Regions from separate parts of the Acrocarpospora sp. B8E8 genome, predicted to be linked through region 2. Evidence: riboswitches for the same ligand, from Rfam matches in the RefSeq annotation. Region 2 holds a riboswitch; the other holds the start of a gene.
What was found. A riboswitch is a leader RNA that binds a small molecule or an ion and turns the genes downstream of it on or off. The one in region 2 is predicted to bind glycine.

Region 1 (7,443 bases), on a different contig from region 2:
GCGGGCTCGACGCGGTCCTAGCCGGTCTAGCCCGGTCGAATGGGTTGTAACCACTCATTTACCGGAACGACGGCGTGTCGCGCTTGGGCTGTTATCATCCGTCGGGCAGTCTTGTGCCGCAGATCACATACGGCAAGGCTTGCCAACTGGACCGGTTGAAATCGTCCCAACGGGCTATGTCCTGACCGAGTGACCTACCGCACACTGGTGTAGTCCACAGCAGCATGTCCAACCAAGCGCTCGTCCCCCGTCCAGCTGAGGGATCCGTCCAACGAGCGACCCGAGATAGACACGGAGCCCCGGCGATGTGCCCTCATGACCCGTCTTGTCCGAGCGCGGAAGCGAAGGATCGAGAAGCCGCCAGAACCGTCGCGGCCCACCCCGAGCAGGGGTGGAGCTTGCTTTGCAATGGTGTCGTCCTGTTTGAGGACACCGGCGAGTTGCTTCCGAACGGCGTCGTCATCGCCCCGCACCGGCCGACCGATCTGGCGAGCAGCGCGGCCTGACCCGCTCCGCCAGCCACCGGGCCACCTCCGCGCCCACCCGGGCCGGCTCCCTCTTGAGATCGTGACCCTCCCCGGCCAGCACCACGAGCCGGTCCGCGTCCGCCTCGGCGGGCACCCCGAACGGATCCCGGTCGCCGTTCACCACCAGCACCGGCACCCCGGCCGCGCGCAGCTCATCGGCCCGGGATCGCTCCGGCTTGCCCGGCGGGTGCAGCGGGAAGGCCAGCGCCACCACCCCCTCCGCTCCGGCCTCCCGCGCCGTACGGCAGGCGACCCTGGCCCCGTTGCTGCGCCCGCCCTGGACCAGCGGCAACCCCGGTAGCCGCGCGCGCAGAGCGCCGATCAGCGCCAGCCAGGCCTCGTCCTGCCTGGCGGCCGGTCCTGGCGCCCGCGCCCCGCGCAGCCGGAACGGCTGGACCACCCGGGCCACACTCACGCCCGCTTCCAGCGCCACATCCCGTACCGCCAGCAAGTCGGGCGCGTCCACTCCCCCGGCCGAGCCATGGGTGAGCGCCAGCACCAGCCAGGGCGACTCCGCCACGTCGATCTCCAGCCGCCCCGGCCCATACGGCGTCTCGACCTCCATACCCGGACGCTACCGTGTTCATGGCCGCGCCTTCGGCACGGCGGCTCGGCCGCTTTCAGCCTGTGTCTTCCCTCGTCTCTCCGGTCGCTACGCTCCCTGCGTTCCTCAGTCCAGACACAGGCGCGGCCGAGCGATCCCCCTCGGGCATTACACGGGCGTCGTCCGAATGGAGGATGACGTCATGGCGCGGGTGTGCCAGATTTGACTACGTGCCGGACACATCATTGCCACGTGAAGATCTGCGAGCCACCCTCGAAGCGCGCCGGGACCTCGGTCCTGAGTATGAGGACGCGCTCGTCGACTCGTTTTTGGAGAAACTTGACAGTGAGATCACCGCGCGGGTGCGCGCGGAGGTCGCGGTTCACCAGAGCAAAGCGGGCGTGAAGCCACCCAAGCCCGACAATTCACACATCCCGGTGGCGCTGGGCTCGCTCGGCATCGCCATCCCGCTGACGGCGATCGCGGCCGGCAACGCGGGCACCCCTGGCCTGTTCCTGGCCTGGGGTGGCATCGTCCTGATCAACTTGGCCTACGCGCTGGGCCGCCGCCGGAACTAGGGGCGGTCGTACCGCTGCCTGACCTGGGCGGCGAGCGTGTCGTCCGCGTGCTCGAACCCGTATCGCCAGACGGTTTCCGCGTCGCCGTCCCGGCCGCGCAGCGGCAGCGTGCGCGCCAGCAGCTCGATGGCCAGCGCGGCGGTGTCGGCGTCGGGCCCGGCCTCGACGGCGGCGGCGAACTCCGCGCAGGCCATCTCCAGGTGGGCGATGCCCAGCAGCACCCGCAACCGCGGCGCGTCCGTCACCTCCAGCACCTGGAGCACCACATCGGCGGCCTCGTCCGGCCGGCTGTCCGCCAGCAGATCCTCGGCCATGCGCTCGGCCACCACCGCGAGCCCGAGCGCCGCCTGGGCCCGATCGTGCGCGCCCTCGGTGGTCGCCAGCTCCGCGAAGAGCTCGGCGGCGGCGTCCAGCTCGCCCGCCTCGTAGAGACGGCGGGCCTGGTCGATCTGCCGCACCTGATCGGCACGAGGGTCGATGGCCGTCATGAGGGGGGCCTCCACTGCCGATCTCAGCCGGAAAAGGATCACGAGGATCCTAGCCTTCCGGGCGGCGATCCGCCCCCAGACATGCCAAACGGTTCAGTCCTCGTACGCCTCCAGCGGCGGGCACGCGCACACCAGGTTCCGGTCCCCGTAGGCCTGGTCGATCCGGCGCACCGGCGGCCAGTACTTCTGCTCCCGCAGGGACGCGACCGGGTAGGCCGCCTCGGTCCGGCTGTAGGCGTGCGTCCAGGTGTCGGCGGTGACGCTGTCGGCGGTGTGCGGCGCGTTCCGCAGCGGGTTGTCGTCCCGCTCGTACGCCCCTGACCCGACCTTGTCGATCTCCCCCTTGATCGCGACCATGGCGGTCACGAACCGGTCGAGTTCGGCCAGGTCCTCGCTCTCGGTGGGTTCGATCATCAGCGTGCCCGCCACCGGGAAGGACATGGTCGGCGCGTGGAACCCGTAGTCGACCAGCCGTTTGGCCACGTCGTCCACGGTCACGCCGGTCTCCTTGGTGATCTTCCGCAGGTCCACGATGCACTCGTGGGCGACCAGGCCGTCCCGCCCCGTGTACAGCACCGGGTAGTGCGGCGCGAGCCGTACGGCCAGGTAATTGGCCGACAGGATGGCCTGCTCGGTGGCCGCCTTGAGCCCTTCGGCGCCCATCATCCGCACGTACGCCCAGGAGATCGGCAGGATGCCCGCCGACCCGTACGGCGCCGCGCTGACCGCCCCCACGCCACGCCCGGGCAGGTATGGCGCCAGATGCGCCTTGACCGCCACGGGACCGACGCCGGGCCCGCCGCCCCCGTGCGGGATGCAGAACGTCTTGTGCAGGTTGAGATGGGACACGTCCGCCCCGAACTCGCCGGGCTTGGCCAGCCCGACCAGCGCGTTGAGGTTGGCCCCGTCCACGTACACCTGGCCGCCCGCGTCGTGCACCCGGGCGCAGATGTCCGCGATGGCCTCCTCGAACACGCCGTGCGTGGACGGATAGGTCACCATGATCGCCGCCAGCGCCTCCCGGTGCTTGCCGATCTTGGCGTCCAGGTCGGCGAGGTCCACGTTGCCGTCCTCGTCGCAGGCCACCACGACCACCCGCATCCCCGCCATGACCGCGCTGGCCGCGTTGGTGCCGTGCGCCGAGGACGGGATGAGGCAGATGTCCCGCCCGAGGTCGCCCCGCGCGTGATGGTAGGCGCGAATCGCCAGCAGCCCGGCGAACTCGCCCTGCGACCCGGCGTTGGGCTGGAGCGAGACGGCGTCGTAGCCGGTCACCTCCGCCAGCCAGCCCTCCAGCGTCTCGATCAGGGCGGCGTATCCGGCGGCCTGGTCGACCGGCGCGTACGGGTGGATCCCGGCGAACTCCGGCCAGGTGACGGGCTCCATCTCGGTGGTCGCGTTGAGCTTCATCGTGCACGACCCGAGCGGGATCATCGACCGGTCCAGCGCGATGTCCTTGTCCTGCAATTTCCGCAGATAGCGCAACATGGCGGTCTCGGAGCGGTGGCTGTGGAACACCGGATGCGTCAGGAAGTCCGAGGTCCGCTCCAGACCTTCCGGAAGCGCCTCCGGGCTCCCCGCCACCGCGGGCACTCCGAAAGCCTCCCAGACCGCCTCCAGATGCCCGTATGTGGTCTTCTCATCACAGGACACGCCAACCTGGTCCGCGTCCGCCAGGCGCAGGTTGACGCCCCGCTCGCGGGCCGCCGCGACGACCTCCGCCGCCCGGCCGGGCACCCGGGCCAGCACGGTGTCGAAGAACTCCGCGTGCGCCAGCTCGACCCCGCCCGCCCGCAGCCCCTCCGCCAGCAGGGCCGCGTGCCCGTGCACCCGCCTGGCGATCCGGCGCAGCCCGTCGGGGCCGTGGTAGACCGCGTACATGGCGGCCAGCACGGCCAGCAGCACCTGCGCGGTGCAGATGTTGCTGGTCGCCTTCTCCCGCCGGATGTGCTGCTCGCGCGTCTGCAGGGCCAGCCGGTAGGCCTGCCGCCCGTCCGCGTCCAGCGACACCCCGACCAGCCGGCCGGGCAGCTGCCGCTGCAGCCCCTCCCGGACGGCCAGGTAGGCGGCGTGCGGCCCGCCGTACCCGAACGGGACGCCGAAGCGCTGCGAGGAGCCGATCGCGATGTCGGCGCCGAGCGCGGCGGGGGTTTCGAGCAGCGTCAGCGCGAGCAGGTCGGCGGCGGCGACAACCAGCGCGCCCGTCGCGTGCGCCCGCTCGGACAGGTCACGGAAGCCGGCGACCCGGCCGCTCGCCCCCGGATACTGCACCAGCACCCCGAAACACTCGGGCAGCTCCCCATCGAGATCGGCTTCGACCAGTTCGATGCCCAGCGGCTCGGCGCGGGTGGCCAGCACGGCCTTGGTCTGCGGCAACGCGTCGGCGTCCACCACGAACACCGCGCTCTTGGCCTTGGACACCCGCCGGGCCAGCGTCATCGCCTCGGCGGCGGCGGTGCCCTCGTCGAGCAGCGAGGCCCCGGCCACGTCCAGCCCGGTCAGGTCGGTGATCACCGTCTGGAAGTTGAGCAGCGCCTCCAGCCGCCCCTGCGAGATCTCCGGCTGGTACGGCGTGTACGCCGTATACCACCCCGGATTCTCCAGCACGTTCCGCAGCACCACGCCCGGCGTGATCGTGTCGAAGTAGCCCAGCCCGATCATCGAGGTCAGCACCTGGTTGCGGGCGGCGAGCTCCCGCAGCTCGGCCAGGGTCTCGAGCTCGCTCGACGCGGCCGGCAGGTTCAGCGGATCGGTGGTCCTGATGGCCTTCGGGACGGCCACGGCGACCAGGTCCTCGGTGGTGGCGTATCCGACGGCGGCCAGCATGCGCGCCTGGTCGGCGGCGGAAGGACCGATATGACGAGCGGCGAACTCGGAGTGAACAGTCATGACAGGGGCCTCCAGCGGCGTCGAGACCAGCGCGCCCGGCCTGAAACCGGTCGCTCTGCGGGTCTCCCCCTCTGTCATCGGACCTGAGAGCTTCACCGAGCCCTGATGAGGCGCCCGGCTTTCCCCTTCGGTGCGGCCGCCTGGCTGGACGGCACGGCTTTCCAGAGTCGCCTCGCCCGTGCGGTACCGGTTGCCTGAGAGATTCCGGGGAGGGTTGCTCCTTCGGCGCCCCTCCTACTGGATGTGGAAGGGACTCTCCCGCACAAGGTCGTCGGCTCGTACCAGACTACCGCCACCCGGCCGGGATGCTCTCAACCGGTCTTGCGGGCGCGTCGTCGCTGCGCCAGTTCGTCGGAGGGGTGGTCGGCCTCAGGCGGAAGGCCGACCTCCGCGCGTTCCCCCGGCAGCTCCGCGAGCGATCCCTCGACTTCGCGCCACACGCGCCCGAGCGCGATCCCGAACACGCCCTGCCCGCCCTGCAGCAGGTCGATGACCTCGTCGGCCGAGGTGCACTCGTAGACGCTCACCCCGTCGCTCATGAGGGTGATCTGGGCCAGGTCGTTGACGCCGCGCTCGCGCAGGTGGTGGACGGCGGTGCGGATCTGCTGGAGCGACACCCCGGTGTCCAGGAGGCGTTTGACGACCTTGAGCACGAGGATGTCGCGGAAGCTGTACAGCCGCTGGGAGCCGGAGCCCTGCGCGGCTCTTATGGTCGGCTGGACCAGGTCGGTGCGAGCCCAGTAGTCGAGCTGGCGGTAGGTGATCCCGGCCGCCGAACACGCCGTGGGGCCACGGTAGCCGATGTCGTCGGCGACGGCCGCGGGCCGCTCGTCGAACAGCAAGCCCTGCTCACCGGCGCGTTCCCGCGCCGACTCGCGCTGAGCCGGATCATGCCCGGCCGTCTTACCCTCGCCGCTGCTGACCGCCACTGCGGACCTCCGGCTTTCTCTCATCCCACGGCCTGATCTGGGGGTTCTTGAACTACAACCGTGGTTTCCCTTGCACGGTAGGACTGGCGCCAGCCTCAGTCAACGACCTCGATCGGCGCGTCGTGAAGCCGAAATATCGACCGATCTCAACCGGCACGGCCGAAGTCCTCCGGCGTGATGTTGTCCAGGAACTCGCGGAACTTCTCCACCTCGTCCTCCTGGTCGTCGGGCATGCTGACCCCCGCCTCGCGGACCACGTCCTCGCTGGCGAAGATCGGCGTGTGGGTGCGCAGCGCCAGCGCGATCGAGTCCGAGGGCCGCGCGCTGACCTCTACGCCGTTGGAGAACACCAGGTCGGCGAAGAAGATCCCGTCACGCAGCGCGACGATGTTCACGGTGCGCAACTGGATGTCGAGCGCGTCCAGCACGTCCCGGAACAGATCATGGGTGAGCGGCCGTGGCGGTGGGTCCTCTGCCTGTGCCAGCGCGATCGCGGTCGCCTCGGTCATGCCGATCCAGATCGGCAGGTACCGATCACCGTTCGCCTCCTTCAAGAGGACGATCGGCTGGTTCGAGGGCATCTCAACGCGGACCCCCACGACCTCCATCTGCAACACGGGCGACTCACTCTCCGGGATGCGGCATATATCACCAGGCATTCAACGTAACACCCGAGAGCGACAGGCGTTGTCAGCGGCCGAGAACGCCACGAACACTGCCATTAAGCAGCGCGGCGTGCAAACGCAGGAGAAGTCCGGAGATTTCGCGTGCGGATTCCTCGGCGTGGTCGAGAGATCCGGGCGCGCGGCGGCGCAGCAGCGGCGCCACGGCCTGCTCCAGCAGCCCGGCCTCGCGCTCGGCGGCGGCTTTTACCGCGCGCAGATGCCGCGCGTGCAGCCCGAACCTGGCCAGCCGCCCCACGCTGCGCGCCACATCGAGCGCGTCGGCGTCGTAGCGCCGCGCGCCGGGCGGGATGAGGCCGTAGTCCTCCAGCTCGGCCAAGGTCTCCTCGTCGATCTCGGCCGCCGCCAGCAGCTCCTCCCGGCTGAGCCGGACCGGCGGCGTCTCGGCGCCGACGGCGCGCGGGCCCGGCGGGCCGGCCAGCTGGTCCTTGATCACCCGCAGCGGCAGGTACTGGTCGCGCTGGGCGGTCAGGATGAACCGCAGCCGCTCGACGTCGGTGTGGGTGAACTTCCGGTATCCGGACGGGCTGCGCTGGGGCTCGATCAGCCCCTCCCCCTCCAGGAACCGGATCTTGGAGATCGTGACGTCGGGGAACTCCCCCTGCAGCAGGGCGAGCACCTCCCCGATGCTCATATGCGCCCTGATCGCCTCAGCGGCCATACGGGCTCACCCCCTTCTCACCCAGCGATCACGGTCCTCCCGGGCCGCGGGTGAGGAACACCAACCGGAATTTACCGATCTGCACCTCGTCGCCCCCCGCCAAGGGGAACTCCTCGATGCGCTCCCTGTTGACGTAGGTGCCGT
Region 2 (7,443 bases):
CCGACGAGGGCGTGACCATGGGCCTGACCCGGCAAGGGCTGCGCCGTACCCTCGTGGCGGCGGCGCTCACCGTGGACGGCGTGGACGTGGCACGCGTCCGCCTGCGGCACGGCCAGATCGAGGTGACCGTGGTCACCGACGCCGACCGCACCGGCGACCTGCTGCGCGAGGTGGGCGCCGCCGTCGGCGACCGCCTGCAGAGCCTGGCCCTGCACGGCCGCCACGAGGTCGTGGTACGGCTCCGCCGGAGGAGAATCTGATGGCCAACCGCATCGGCATCGGCATCGTCGGCACGCTCCTGCTGCTCGCCGGCCTGTACGCGCTCTGGGCCAGGGACGCCCACCCCGACCTCGCCATCCTCGACCCCGGCTTCTTCGCCGCCCACATCTGGGCCTACATCATCGCCGCCGCCGTGCTCCCCGCCGCCGCCGCCATCGCCACCCGCTGGCTCATCTTCGCCCTCGCCCTGCACCGGTACGGCACCCGCCACGGAACCGGCACCGCCATGCTCGGCGTCGCCCTCCAGGGCCTGGACCGCGTCGACAAGCTGACAGTCCGGGTCGTCTGCGGCGAGCGCACCCGCATCCACGTCCGCTGCCGCCCCGGCGCGTCCCTGGGCGAGGTGGCCCGCCGCCTCGACCAGCAGGCCATCACCCGCGTACGCGGCGTCCTCGGCCCGAGCGCCGACCTCCCGGTCCTGGTGCGCCTGCACGTCACCCGGCTGTGAGTCGGGCCTTGTGCTTGGCTCGGGTGGCGGGTGCGATCGGCATGTCACCGCTGGCGCGGCGGGCGAGGGCCAACCCGGCGGCGAGGCAGGCGAGCGGGACGACGGGCACCACATACCGGTGGTCGAACGCGGCCACCAGCGGCGGCAGGAATGTCAGTGTCATCGCGGCGGTCCAGGGCAGCAGCGCGGGTGTCAGGTCCGCGAATCGGCCGCGGACCAGTTTGACGAGCATCCCGCCCAGCCCGGCGAGCAGGATCGCCGCGAGGAAGGGTCCGCGCAGGTAGCCGTGTTCCTGGTAGGCCCGGAGCCAGCCCGCGTACGGCTCGACGATCCGGGTCTCGGCGCTGGAACCCTGGTACTCGACGGTCAATTGGGTGGCGGTTCGCCCGGCCGAAGCGACCTTGTCGGGGAACGGTCGTACCGAGTCGGGGAAGACATATGCGCTTTGCGGGCCCGGCGAGGGATATATCCGGCGGTTCCATTCGAAGGCCCAGAGGGCGTCGCCGAGGCCGGTGAGCAGGAAGTCCAGGGGCTGGCTGCGGATGGCCAGCGAGGTGAACTCGCCGGTCAGTTCCTCCTTTTCGGCCCCGCTGCGGACGATGGGGGACTTCGGGTCCCAGATGTAGACGGGCGCGGCCAGCCGAGGACCCGCTTCCGGGCAGAGGACCGCCAGCTCGGGGCGAGGGTCCATGATCCGGCAGTCGGCGAAGGTCATTGTGCGCGACCACATCCAGACGTTGCTGCCGCCCAGGCCGAACGAGCCGTGCACGGCGTTGAACCAGGTCGCGTACCCCCCGATCACGACCCCGGCGGCGAGCACGCCCGCCCCCACCGCCCGCCAGCTCGCCCGCCTGAGCAGCAGCCAGACCACCGCGACGATGACCAGGGGCAGCCCCAGCGTCCGCGTGACCGTCGCCATCCCGAGCAGGCCGAGCCCGGCCACCACCGCCCACGGCGCGGGCCGCCACAGCAGCAGCACGACCGCCATGACCACCAGGAAGGTGAACAGCAGATCGGCCATCATCAGATGCTCCAACTGCACCTGATGCACATCCAGCAGAACGGGCGCGGCGGCCAATGCCGAACCCCACGCAGGCAATCCAGCCCGCAACAACACCGCGTAGATCGCCACAGCCATCGCGATCCCCATCAGATGCTGCACGACCACAACAACCTGCACGCTGTCGAAGAACCACAGGAACAGCGAGTACCCCGCCGGCCGAGACGGCAACGGCCGCAGATCAACAGCCGAACTCAGATAAGAGAACGAATCCGCCCAAAACCACAAAACCGGCCGATACCCCAGCACCGCCAGCCCTCGCACGACAACACCCGCGAGAAGCACCCCCCCAAACAACAGGTGCACACCCCACCGCGAGCGGATCATCACCCTGGCCTCCTCATTCGGGTCGCCAGAATACTGCCGATCCCGAGTACGCCCCGCCGCTCGCTAGCACTCCACGATGTTGACGCCCACGTGGGACTCCGCCTCGATGACGTTGACGGCCAGGCCGCCCCTGCTGGTCTCCTTGTACTTGGTGGACATGTCTCGCCCAGTGGTGCGTACGGTGTGAATGGCCTTGTCCAGCGAGACGAAATGGCGGCCGTCGCCGCGGAGGGCGATTCGGGCGGCGGCGATGGCCTTGATGGAGGCCACGGCGTTGCGTTCGATGCAGGGGATCTGCACCAAGCCGCCGATGGGGTCGCAGGTGAGGCCGAGGTTGTGTTCGATGCCGATCTCGGCGGCGTTCTCGACCTGTTCCGGCGTGCCGCCGAGGACCTCGGTGAGCCCGGCGGCGGCCATCGAGCAGGCCGAACCGACCTCACCCTGGCACCCGACCTCGGCACCGGAGATGGAGGCGTTCTCCTTGAAGAGCACCCCGACGGCGCCCGCGGTGAGGAGAAAACGGACCACGCCCTCATCGTCGGCGCCGGGGATGAACCTGGAGTAGTAGGTCAGAACGGCAGGGATGATTCCGGCCGCGCCGTTGGTGGGGGCGGTGACGATGCGCCCGCCCGCGGCGTTCTCCTCGTTGACGGCCAGGGCGAACAGGGTGACCCAGTCCATGGCCTGGAGGGGATCACGTTCGGCGGATTCGCTCTGCAGGCGGCGCTGGAGCTGATGCGCGCGCCGGCGGACCTTGAGACCGCCGGGAAGCACACCCTCCCGCGAGGAACCCCGGCGGACCGATTCCGACATGACCTCCCACAAGTGGAGAAGCTGGGATTTGATCTGCTGATCGTCGCGGCCGAAGGCGCGCTCATTGGCGAGCATTAAGCCGGAGATGGACAGACCGGTCTCGGCGCAGTGGCCCAGGAGCTCGGCAGCCGTGGTGAACGGGTGCGGGAGCACGGTGTCGTCGGGTTTGATGCGATCCGCGCCGGTGGCGTTCTCGTCCACGACGAAGCCACCCCCGACCGAGTAGTAGATCTTCTCCCGCAGCGGGTTCCCATCGGCGGTGTACGCGGTGAAGCGCATGCCGTTCGGATGGTGCGGCAGGGAGATCTTGCGCTCGAAGACGAGATCCTCGCCGACCACGAACGGGATGTCGTGGCCGCCGAACAGCCGGATCGTCCCGGTCGACCGCATCTCGGCCAGCCGGGATTCGACCGCTTCCACGTCGACCGTTTCCGGTTTCTCGCCCGACAGCCCGAGCAGGATGGCCTTGTCGCTGCCGTGACCTTTGCCGGTCAGGCCGAGCGAGCCGTACAAAATGACTTCGACGCGGGCGGTCTTCTCCAGGAGGCCGTCCTGGCTGAGCGCGCGCGCGAATCGGTGGGCGGCCGCCATCGGGCCGCCCGTGTGGGAACTGGACGGCCCGATGCCGATCTTGAACAGGTCGAAGACGCTGATCGCCATTGATCTGTGCCCTTGCTAGTGGGCTATTCGCCCGCGGTGAGGGTGCCGTATTCCTCGGCGGTCAGCAGGTCGGTCGGGTCGGCCTCGATCCGGATCCGGAAGAGCCAGCCCTCGCCGTAGGGGTCGGAGTTGACCAGGGACGGGTCGTCCACGACGGCCTGGTTGGTTTCGACCACCTCGCCGCTGACGGGGGAGTAGATGTCGCTGACCGATTTGGTGGATTCCACCTCGCCCACCGCGTCTCCGGCCGCGACCGTGCCGCCCACCTCGGGCACCTGCACGTAGACCACGTCACCGAGCGCCTCAGCGGCGTACTCGGTGATGCCGACCGTCACCGTCAGTCCGTCATCGAGGCCGGCCACCCATTCGTGCTCTTTGGTGTAGCTCAGCTCGCCGGGGATGGTGCTCACTTCTTCCTCCTGTAGAAAGGCAGGTCAACGACGTCGACCGGTTCGCGCGTGCCGCGGATGTCCACGGCTAGATCGTCATTTTCCGACATTTCCGCCTGCACGTACGCCATCGCGATCGGCTTGCCCAGCGACTGCGACGGCGCGCCGCTGGTGACCTCGCCGACGACCGCCCCGGACGCGTCCACGACCGGGTAGCCGTGCCGGGGGACCCGCCGCCCGCGGGCGACCAGGCCGACCAGGCGGCGGCGCGGTTCGGTCTTGGTCTCCAGTGCGGCACGTCCGATGAAATCGCCGGGTTTGTCGAACTTCACTACCCGGCCGAGGCCCGCGTCGAACGGGGTGGTCTCTTCGGTGAGCTCGTTGCCGTACAGGGCCATGCCGGCTTCCAGCCGGAGGGTGTCGCGGGCGGAGAGCCCGGCCGGGCGCGCGCCCGCGGCGGTCAGAGCCCGCCAGAGCGGTACGGCAGCCGCGTTCGCGATGAACAGCTCGAAACCATCCTCACCGGTGTAACCCGTGCGCGCGATCAGCGCCTCGGCGCCCGCCACGACACCGGGCAGCCCGGCGTAGTACTTCAGGCCGTCCAGATCGGCGTCGGTGAGCGTGGCCAGGATCTCCTGCGAGCGAGGGCCCTGGATGGCGATCAGCGCGTACTCCTCGGAGCGGTCGGCCACCTTCGCCTCGAACCTGGCGGCCCGGTCGGCGAGTTCGGCGGCGACGCGCGGGTAGTTGGAGGCGTTCGCGCAGACCATGAACTCCTCGGCGGTCAGCCGGTAGATGATCACGTCGTCCAGCACGCCGCCGTCGGGGGCGCAGATCACCGTATAGCGGGCTTTCCCGGGCGCGAGCGTGCTCAGCTGGCCGGTGAAGGCGTAGTCGAGGGCCTCGCCCGCCTGCGGTCCGGTCACGAAGATCTCCCCCATGTGGGAGAGGTCGAAGAGCCCGGCGTCCGAGCGCACCGTGTTGTGCTCGGCGGACTCGCTGCCGTAGCGGAGCGGCATCAGCCAGCCGGCGAAGTCGGTGAGAGTCGCGCCGAGGCTCTGATGAACCTCGTGCAGCGGTGTCTGTCGTGGCATAGGGCGCACCTCAGGCAGGGTCGGATGTTCTGCATCCTCCCCCTCTGTCATCGGTGCCTGAGAGCTTCGCCCGGATTTTGCCCGGACTTTCACCTTCGGCGAGGCGCAGGCCTGCTTTCCAGAGGACACCTGGCCCGCACGGTCCTTTGCCTTGAGAGGTTCGCGGGGAGGGCTTGCTCCTTCAGGGGACCTGGCCGGATGCCAGGCCGCTCTCCCGCGCGGGATCACCGGTGTCCGGCCAGCCTAGCCGAATCCGGGCCACGAAGTCGTCGAAGAGCCGGCCGTCCTCGTCGGCTTCCGGATGCCACTGGACGGCTGTGGTCCGCTCGTTCAGCTGTACGGCTTCGATGGTGCCGTCGTCGGCGGTCGCGGTGACGGTGAGACCGTTCGCCAGGCGGTCGATGGACTGGTGGTGGTAGTGGGCGGGGGTGATCTCGTCGGATTCGTAGATCTTGGCGAGTTCCGGCGAGAGCCGTACGGGAAGGCGGCCGAATGTGCCCGGAGCGGGGGAATGGCCGGTGTGGCCGACCACGTTGGGAACGTGCTGGTGCAGCGTCCCGCCGAGCGCGACGTTGAGCACCTGGAGCCCCCGGCAGATCCCGAGAAATGGCAACCCGCCCGCCAGCGCCGCCCGAACCAGCCCAAACTCGGCATCATCCCGAAATTTCCGGATATAGGAGGGAGCGGTGGTTGGGAGGGGGTCCGCGGCGTAGCGCGCCGGGTCGATGTCGCCGCCTCCGGCCAGGATCAGGCCGTCCAGCCGCCCGGTCAGCGTGGCGGGCTCCCCGGCGGGCGGCAGGATCACCGGCTGCCCGCCCGCCCGCTCGACGTGCCGCACGTAGTCGTACGGCAACAGCGCCGCCGTCATCTGCCACACCGTGTACGCCGCGGGCTCGACGTAACATGTGATCCCGATCACCGGCCTCACAGCGGCGTCACATAAGCGCCGGAAATACCACCGTCCACCAGGAACTCCGCCCCCGTGATGAAGGACGCGTCATCGGACGCCAGGAACGCCACCGCCGCCGCGATCTCCTCCGCCCGCGCGAACCGTCCCATCGGCACATGAACCAGCCGCCGCTGCGCCCGCTCTGGATCCTTCGCGAACAGCTCCCTGAGCAGGGGCGTGTCCACCGGCCCGGGACAGAGCGCGTTCACCCGGATGCCCTCCCGCGCGAACTGCACCCCCAGTTCCCTGCTCATCGCCAGCACCCCGCCCTTGGACGCCGTGTACGACACCTGCGACGTCGCCGACCCCATCACCGCCACGAACGACGCGGTGTTGATGATCGACCCCTTCCCCTGCCGTTGCATATAGGGCAGCACATGCTTGCAGCACAGGTACACGCTCGTAAGGTTGACCTCCTGCACCTTCCGCCAAACGTCGATCCCCGTGGTCAGGATCGAGTCGTCGTCGGTCGGCGAGATGCCCGCGTTGTTGAACGCGATGTCCACGCTGCCATAGGTGTCGTAGGCCACCTGGAACATCCGGATCACGTCGTCCTCGCTGGTCACGTCGGCCCGGACGAAGATCCCCCCGACCTCCGCCGCGACCTGGTCGCCGACGTTCTCATCCAGGTCGACCAGGACCAGTTTGGCCCCCTCCGCGGCGAACCGCTTGGCGGTGGCCAGGCCGATCCCCCCGGCGCCGCCGGTGATGACGGCCACCCGGTCCTGCAAACGCTGCATGTAAGCCTCTACTCCGATGCGATGAAGATGTTCTTGGTCTCGGTGAACGCGGCGAGCGCGTCCGGGCCGAGTTCCCGGCCGAGGCCGGACTGTTTGAAGCCGCCGAACGGCGTCCAGTAGCGGACGCTGGAATGCGAGTTGACCGACAGGTTCCCCGCCTCGACCGCCCGCGCCACCCGCAACGCCCGGCCCACATCCCTGGTCCAGATGGACCCGGACAATCCGTATGGCGTGTCGTTGGCGATCGCGATCGCGTCGGCTTCGTCCTGGAAAGGCACCACCGACACGACCGGCCCGAAGACCTCCTCGCGGAAGGCTCGATCCTCATCCCCGGTCAGCACGGTGGCAGGGAACCAGAAGCCGGGCCCCGCCGGGCATTCTCCCTGGAAGTACGGTCTCTCGACGAACGAGGCCACCCGCTCCCGATGCTCGGCACTGATCAACGGCCCGAGCGCCGTGTCCGGATCGCGGGGATCTCCGACCTTCAATTCCCGTACGGCCACCGTCAACCGTTCCAGGAACTCGTGATAGACGGAACGCTCCACCAGAATCCTGGACCGAGCGCAGCAGTCCTGCCCGGAGTTGTCGAACACCGCCATCGGCGCGGAGGCCGCGGCCTTGGCCAGGTCGGAATCGGCGAAGACGATGTTGGCGCTCTTCCCGCCCAGTTCGAGCGTGACGCGC

Region 1: another riboswitch for glycine. It lies ahead of gcvP (aminomethyl-transferring glycine dehydrogenase); the one in region 2 lies ahead of gcvT (glycine cleavage system aminomethyltransferase GcvT).

What each region holds. Positions count from the first base shown of each region.
Region 1 is NZ_JBDPLV010000090.1:13,650-21,092, forward strand. It holds gene ABGB08_RS47745 (TetR/AcrR family transcriptional regulator C-terminal domain-containing protein) at 1-50, shown strand, start outside; gene ABGB08_RS47750 (DUF5999 family protein) at 306-506, shown strand; gene ABGB08_RS47755 (alpha/beta family hydrolase) at 460-1,092, opposite strand; gene ABGB08_RS47760 (hypothetical protein) at 1,317-1,649, shown strand; gene ABGB08_RS47765 (hypothetical protein) at 1,646-2,137, opposite strand; gene gcvP (aminomethyl-transferring glycine dehydrogenase) at 2,231-5,026, opposite strand; glycine riboswitch at 5,198-5,297, opposite strand; gene ABGB08_RS47775 (MerR family transcriptional regulator) at 5,338-5,955, opposite strand; gene ABGB08_RS47780 (bifunctional nuclease family protein) at 6,102-6,572, opposite strand; gene ABGB08_RS47785 (MerR family transcriptional regulator) at 6,646-7,299, opposite strand; gene ABGB08_RS47790 (FHA domain-containing protein) at 7,328-7,443, opposite strand, start outside.
Region 2 is NZ_JBDPLV010000033.1:26,731-34,173, forward strand. It holds gene ABGB08_RS28730 (DUF6286 domain-containing protein) at 1-260, shown strand, start outside; gene ABGB08_RS28735 (hypothetical protein) at 260-727, shown strand; gene ABGB08_RS28740 (hypothetical protein) at 714-2,114, opposite strand; gene ABGB08_RS28745 (L-serine ammonia-lyase) at 2,178-3,587, opposite strand; gene gcvH (glycine cleavage system protein GcvH) at 3,611-3,997, opposite strand; gene gcvT (glycine cleavage system aminomethyltransferase GcvT) at 3,994-5,070, opposite strand; glycine riboswitch at 5,200-5,297, opposite strand; partial or broken gene ABGB08_RS28760 (gamma-glutamyl-gamma-aminobutyrate hydrolase family protein) at 5,420-5,938, opposite strand; gene ABGB08_RS28765 (3-oxoacyl-ACP reductase) at 5,995-6,759, opposite strand; gene ABGB08_RS28770 (aldehyde dehydrogenase family protein) at 6,768-7,443, opposite strand, start outside.